Regions from separate parts of the Streptomyces sp. NPDC040610 genome, predicted to be linked through region 3. Evidence: riboswitches for the same ligand, from Rfam matches in the RefSeq annotation. Region 3 holds a riboswitch; each other region holds the start of a gene.
The links. A riboswitch is a leader RNA that binds a small molecule or an ion and turns the genes downstream of it on or off. The one in region 3 is predicted to bind cobalamin.

Region 1 (2,253 bases), on a different contig from region 3:
GACGGACGTGACGCAGCCCGCCGGGGTCGCCGAGGAGGACGCCGCGTCCAGGACCGCGCCGAGCGTCGTGGTCTTCGCGGTCGGCGTGAAGGCGACGGAGCAGACCTTGAGCGAGGTGCCGTCGTCGACGGTCAGGGCCAGGCTCGTCGCGGTGCCCGGCGTGAACTCGGACGTGGCGGCCCAGCGGGACGCGCCCGCCGTGGTCGGGGTCGGCGGGGCCGCCATGAAGCCGCCTCCGGCCACGGCCCGCAGGCCGTCGATGGAGGCGTACGCGGACGGCGTGGTGTCGGTCGGCAGATACTTGAAGCCGCCGCCCGGCTTGAACTGCTGGGCGATGAGGAAGTCCACCGGGGTCTTGCCCGCGGGCGTGAGGAAGTCGCCGGTCTGCGGGTTGATGCCGCAGGCGTTGAGGCCGGAGACGGCCCAGCCGTTGGAGTCGGTGTTCGCGCCGAACATGGCGGCGAAGGCACCGGAGTTGTTGATGAGCTTCGACTTCAGGAACGCCCTGGCCTTGGTGATGGCGGGGTCGGTCGCGGGCACCCCGGACACGCACAGCGAGGCCATCGCGGCGCCGGTCATGTCGATGTCGCCGGGCGTGGCGAGCGCGTCGGGGTCGCCCTCGGCCCTGCCGAAGTTCCAGCCGCCGTCGTTGTGCTGGTTGGCGCGGACCGTGGCGACGGACCTGTCGAGCAGGGCCTGCGGCACCCGCTTGGCGCCGGACTGGGTCCTGGCGCCGCCGAGCGAGATCAGCGCGAAGACCGTGCCGTTGAAGTTGGACGGCGAACCCCAGTAGCCCGGCGCGGAGTTCTGCCAGTGCGCGTAGGTGTCCGCGACCAGGTTGCGGCTCGCCGAGACGCGGGCCGGGTCGATGCCTGCCGAGTAGGCGTTGATGATGCCGCGTTCGTAGTCGGTGACGACCGGTGAGGTGCCCGGCCAGCCGGCCGCCGCGAGGTGCGCGCGGTACACGCTGCGGGCGTTCTTCGAGGTGTCGCCGCCGGGGCTGACGTCGGCGGCCGCCGTGCCCGCCGAGGCGAACGCGGAGAACGCCCACTCGTTGGACAGGCCCGCGCCCGCGTACGAACCGTCGGCGCCCTGCAGGGATCTGAGATAGCTCACGCCGTTCGTCTTGGACGTGGCTATCTGGCCGGGGGTGGCCGTGGCGGCCGCGGGGAGCGCGGTCAGGACGAGGGCACCCACCGCGCCGAGTGCGGTGGGTACGGCGAGGAGGGTGCGGCGGGCGGCACGGGATGAGGTCATGTCGGGGGCTCCCGGGGAGAGGGGGCGGCGGCCTCACGTCCCCCCGCGGCCGGTCCCCTGTGCGTGGACCCGAGCCGGACGACACGCGGCCGTCGCCCGAGCGCGTGGGGTCGACGTCCATTGACGCTGGCCGTTCGGGCATTCGGGCTCGGCCCGGCTCCCTGCCGGTCCACACCGCTGCGCGTCAGCTCTGGGTTCGCACCAGATTCCCCCGATCGGCAGCACAGGACGGTACTCGAACCTCACACAACCCGCACACCCTTGCCACCACATTCGCAACTGTGCTCTAATTCGGCCGATTCCAAGCTCAGTCATCAGGGGAAGCCGGTCGAAGTCCGGCGCTGACCCGCAACCGTAGGTTCGCCGAGCACCTCAAGTGCCCGGCGGGCGAGCCGGATTACCTGGACTGAGAGCAAGCGATTGACGCCGTCGCGGACTACGGCGTGGTTCGGACGGTTTCTCCACGCGGGCCCCGGCCCCGGACCTGCCACCACGCGGACCCCGCGGCGGCAGACGCCCAGGGGGCAGTGGTGGGGCAGGGAACCGGACGGGTCCGGAGCATACGCACGAGAGGCGTCGCGCTGCTGTGCGCGGCCGCGACAGCGCTGGGCGGCGGCGTCCTGCTGCTCGGCCCGGCCACTCCCGCGGCGGCCGACCCGATGAGCTCCTGCACCCGCACCAAGGGCGCGGTCGTCGCGGTGGACTTCGCCGACTGGGGCGGCGGTGTGGTGCGCGGCTGCGACGCCACCCCGACGACCGGCTACGACCTGCTGCACGAGGCCGGATTCAGCACCGAGGGCACCGAGCACGACGGGCCCGCGTTCATCTGCCGCCTCGGGCACAAGAAGTTCAACGCGGGCAAGCAGTACCCGACGCCGGGCCAGGAGAAGTGCAGGCTCACCCCGCCCGCCACCGCCTACTGGTCGTACTGGATCGCCCCGCCCGGCCAGGACTACTGGACGTACAGCCCGCTCGGCGCCATGAGCCACAAGCCGA
Region 2 (2,253 bases), on a different contig from region 3:
GGCGGCCGTCGTCCGCGCGGTCGCCGCGGGCAGGCGTCCCGACCTCGCCCGGATCGCCGCCGACTGCGGGTACTACGACCACTCCCACCTCGTACGGGACTTCCGGCAGTACACGGGCGTGAGCCCCAGCGCCTGGATGGCCGAGGAGTGCCGGAATATCCAAGCCGGAGGGCACGCGGGCGGCGAAGACTGGGACACATGAACAGCAACGAAACCCCGCAGAGCACGCAAAGCGCGCAGAGCCCGCAGACCGGCCAGGCTGATCAGGCCGGTCAGGCCGACCAAGCCCCTGCGCACCGGCGCGCGCCCGACGTCTGGGCCACCTTCCAGGCCGACGACGCCCCCGCCCTCATCGACTTCCTCGTCGGCACCGTCGGCTTCCTGCGCACCGCCGTCTACGAGGACGGCGACCGCGTCGCCCACGCCCAGCTCGACTGGCCCGAGGGCGGCGGCGTCATGCTCGGCAGCTACGACCCGAAGGCCGCCGAATGGTGCCTGCGGCCGGGCACGTTCGGCGCGTACGTCGTCACCGACCACGTCGACGACCTCTACCTCCGCCTCACCACCGCCGGTGTGAAGGTGATCCGCGAGATCGAGGACCAGCCGTACGGCAGCCGCGAGTTCGCGGTCGCCGACCCCGAGGGCAACAAGTGGTCCTTCGGCACCTACCGCGGTGAGCCGCGCCCCGACCAGGGGTGATGCCGCGCCGGAGTGATAGCTTGCGGACGCCAGTCGTACCCGCATCTGGGTCGGGGAATCCGGTGGAAGTCCGGAACTGACGCGCAGCGGTGAGGGGGACGGGCGGGGCCAGCGGCCACTGGGAGTCCACGGACCCCGGGAAGGCGGCCCCGCCCGGACGAACCCGAGTCCGAAGACCTGCTGGCACCGCCGTCCGCACGGGCGGCGGAGTTCGCAGACCAGGCTCCGCGCATGAGCCCTGAGACTCGGGAAGACGTGTGCCTTCGACCACGCGGCGCGTTCGCCGTACATCCCTCGCCGCCTCGCTGAGCGCGGGCCTCGTCCTGCTGACCGCGTGCGGCGGCTCGCCCGCGAAGACGTCGGACAAGGCGCGGGCGGGCTACCCCGTCACCCTCACCGCGTGCGGTGAGCGGACGAAGGTGCAGGCCCCGCCGGAGCGGGCCGTCTCCCTCGACCAGGGCTCCACCGAGATCCTCCTCTCCCTCGGCCTGGCCGACCGCATGGTGGGCACCGGCACCTGGACGGACCCCGTCCTGAAGGGCCTGGAGAAGGAGAACGCCAAGGTCCCGCGGCTCGCCGACCGCTACCCGGCGCTGGAGAAGGTGCTCGACAAGGAGCCCGACTTCGTCAGCGCGTCGTTCCTCTACACGGTCGGCAAGGGCGGCGTCGCCGACCGCGCCAAGTTCACCGAACTCGGCGTACCCGTCTACGTCTCGCCGACCGACTGCGCGGGCAAGGACAACGCCGGTGACGACGACGGCACCCGCACCAAGACCCTCACCATGGACACCGTGTACGGCGAGATCCGCGACCTCGCGCGGGTCTTCGACGTGGAGAAGCGCGGCGAGAAGCTGATCGCGGACCTCAAGTCCCGGGCCGCGCGCGCCAAGAAGTCCGTCGACGCCTCCGACACCACCCTCATGTACTGGTTCGCCAACTCCGAGTCCCCCTACATCGCGGGCTGCTGCGGGGCCCCCGGCGTCATCACCCGCGAACTCGGCGTGCAGAACGCCTTCGCCGACACCCGCGAGGAGTGGCCCCAGATCAACTGGGAGACCATCGCCGACCGCGACCCCGACGTCCTCGTCATCGGCGACCTCACCCGCAGGTCCCAGTCCGCCGAGAGCGCCCGCCAGAAGATCAAGTTCCTGGAGTCCAACCCGGCCACGAAGAACCTCACGGCCGTGAAGAAGAAGCGCTACGTCCTGCTCAGCGGCCAGGCCCTGAACCCGAGCGTCCGCACCGTCGACGGCATCGAACAAGTCGCGGCGGCGCTGCGCGAGTTCGGCCTGACGAAGTGAGGGGCGCCGCGGACGGCGGCTCGCGCGACGCCGTGGCCGGTGACGCGTCCTCCGAGGCCGCGCCCGGTGATGCGTCGTCGTCCGAGACCGCGCCCGGCGACGCGTCGTACGAGGTCGCGCCAGGTGACGTACGTCAGGCATCCCCGGCTGGCCGCCTGCGTGCCGCGCTGCGCGGTGCGCTCCTCTCCCTGGCCGGACTCGCGGTCCTGTTCCTCTCCATCGCCGTGGCCATCACCATCGGCCCCGCCGACAT
Region 3 (2,253 bases):
AGCGGCGCCCGTCGGCGTCGGTGACGGCCGCGGCCCTGGCCCGGACGGCCGGGTCGTGGGTGATCGCGGAACCGGCGCGGGAGGCCAGGTCGGCCCGGTTCGCGGCGAGTTCGGCGGCGATGGTGTCCGTGCCCTGGGCGAGGCCCTTGGCCAGGGTGACGATCTCGCCGGTCTTCTGCTGGGCGAAGGCGAGCCAGCGCAGGATCTGCGGGTCGATGTCCCGCTCGGCCGCGGCGTCGATCGGGACGTGCAGGAGCGAGCAGGACGCGGCGACGTCGACCTGGTCGGCGAGGCCGAGGAGCGTCCCGAGGGTCGACAGGGACTTCTCCAGGTCGTTGATCCAGATGTTGCGGCCGTTGACGACACCGGCGACGAGGCGCTTGCCGGGCAGTCCGCCCACCGCCGCGAGCGCGTCGAGGTTGGCGGCGGCCGCGTCGGTGAAGTCGAGCGCGAGGCCGTCGATCGGGGCCTTCGCCAGGACCGGCAGGGCGTCGCCGAGCCGGTCGAAGTAGGAGGCGACGAGGAGCTTCGGCCGGTCGGTGAGGGCGCCGAGGTCGCGGTAGGCGCGCTCGGCGGCGTTCAGGTCGGCCGGGGTGCGGTCCTGGACCAGGGCGGGCTCGTCGAGCTGCACCCACTCGGCGCCGGCCGCGCGCAGGTCCGCGAGGACCTCGGCGTACACGGGCAGGAGCCGGTCCAGGAGCGTCAGCGGCTCGAAGTCCGCGGCCACGCCGGGCGCGGGCTTGGCGAGCAGCAGATAGGTGACGGGGCCGACCAGGACCGGGCGGGCGGCGAGGCCGAGCGCGAGGGCTTCCTTGAACTCGGCGACCTGCTTGGTGGAGTCGGCGCTGAAGACGGTGTCGGGGCCGAGCTCCGGCACGAGGTAGTGGTAGTTGGTGTCGAACCACTTGGTCATCTCGAGCGGCGCGACGTCCTGGGTGCCGCGGGCCATGGCGAAGTAGCCGTCGAGCGGGTCGGCGTCGACGGCGGAGCGGTGCCGCCGGGGGACGGCGCCGACCATGACACTGGTGTCCAGGACGTGGTCGTAGTACGAGAAGTCGCCGGTCGGCACCTCGTGGACACCGGCCGCCGCCAGGCGCTGCCAGGTGGAGCGGCGCAGGTCCGTCGCGGCCCGGTTGAGGGCGTCGGCGGTGACGCGGCCCTTCCAGTACCCCTCGATCGCCTTCTTGAGTTCACGGCCTGCGCCCTGACGGGGGTAGCCGTACACGGTGGCCCGTGCTGCCGCGGCTGCGGACTTCGCTGTCACGGAAATCTCCTTCGCGAGATGACTCCTGAGAATCCCGGGACGGGACGCGGACGCGAAGGGATGACGAACAAGACGGACCACACACACGCCACTGGCACGGTGCTCCGTCTGGTATGTACGCCGACCCGCCCACGAGGTCACCGGGATATCCGCACGCGATCGGTCACGTACGGGCAACGGGCAGGTCTTCGGACTCGCGGGCACGTCTGCCGGGCAGACACCTACTGGCCGTCGCTTCCCAGGCCCCGTTCATCGGGCCCAGTGCGTGTGACGGCGGTCGTTCCCGCTCACCGCTGCGGGGCAGTCCCGGATTCCCACCGGGTTCCCTCTTACGACGCGCCTGCCTGGCGGACAGGGCGAACCAGCTGCACGCGTCAGATTAGAGGGTGGGCGCGCTCCTGGGCAGCACTGTTCACATTCCGGAACGTGAGATGAGACACGCGTGCGCCGGGCCTCTCGGCCCGGCGCGGCGCACCCTAGTGGAACTGCTCCTCCTCGGTGGAGCCGGAGAGCGCGGTGGTGGAGGAGGCCGGGTTGACCGCGGTGGACACCAGGTCGAAGTAGCCGGTGCCGACCTCGCGCTGGTGCTTGACGGCGGTGAAGCCGTGCTCCTGCGCGGCGAACTCCTTCTCCTGCAGGTCCACGTACGCGGTCATGCCGTGGTCGGCGTAGCCGCGGGCGAGGTCGAACATGCCGTGGTTGAGGGAGTGGAATCCGGCCAGGGTGATGAACTGGAACTTGTAGCCCATGGCGCCCAGTTCGCGCTGGAACTTGGCGATCTGGTCGTCGTCCAGCGCGGCCTTCCAGTTGAAGGACGGCGAGCAGTTGTACGCCAGCATCTGGTCGGGGTGCTCGGCGTGGACGGCCTCGGCGAACTCGCGGGCCTGGGCGAGGTCGGGGGTGCCGGTCTCGACCCAGATGAGGTCGGCGTACGGGGCGTAGGCGAGGCCGCGCGCGATGACGGGGGCCATGCCGTTGCGGACGCGGTA

Region 1: another riboswitch for cobalamin. It lies ahead of ACZ6AA_RS26260 (prenyltransferase/squalene oxidase repeat-containing protein); the one in region 3 lies ahead of metE (5-methyltetrahydropteroyltriglutamate--homocysteine S-methyltransferase).
Region 2: another riboswitch for cobalamin. It lies ahead of ACZ6AA_RS33305 (ABC transporter substrate-binding protein); the one in region 3 lies ahead of metE (5-methyltetrahydropteroyltriglutamate--homocysteine S-methyltransferase).

The regions. Positions count from the first base shown of each region.
Region 1 is NZ_JBVIXA010000008.1:68,618-70,870, forward strand. Features, by position in the region: gene ACZ6AA_RS26260 (prenyltransferase/squalene oxidase repeat-containing protein) at 1-1,257, opposite strand, end outside; cobalamin riboswitch at 1,374-1,522, opposite strand; gene ACZ6AA_RS26265 (prenyltransferase/squalene oxidase repeat-containing protein) at 1,788-2,253, shown strand, end outside.
Region 2 is NZ_JBVIXA010000012.1:219,818-222,070, forward strand. Features, by position in the region: gene ACZ6AA_RS33295 (helix-turn-helix domain-containing protein) at 1-202, shown strand, start outside; gene ACZ6AA_RS33300 (VOC family protein) at 199-699, shown strand; cobalamin riboswitch at 713-898, shown strand; gene ACZ6AA_RS33305 (ABC transporter substrate-binding protein) at 957-2,000, shown strand; gene ACZ6AA_RS33310 (FecCD family ABC transporter permease) at 2,156-2,253, shown strand, end outside.
Region 3 is NZ_JBVIXA010000002.1:56,027-58,279, reverse strand. Features, by position in the region: gene metE (5-methyltetrahydropteroyltriglutamate--homocysteine S-methyltransferase) at 1-1,264, opposite strand, end outside; cobalamin riboswitch at 1,427-1,645, opposite strand; gene aceA (isocitrate lyase) at 1,741-2,253, opposite strand, start outside.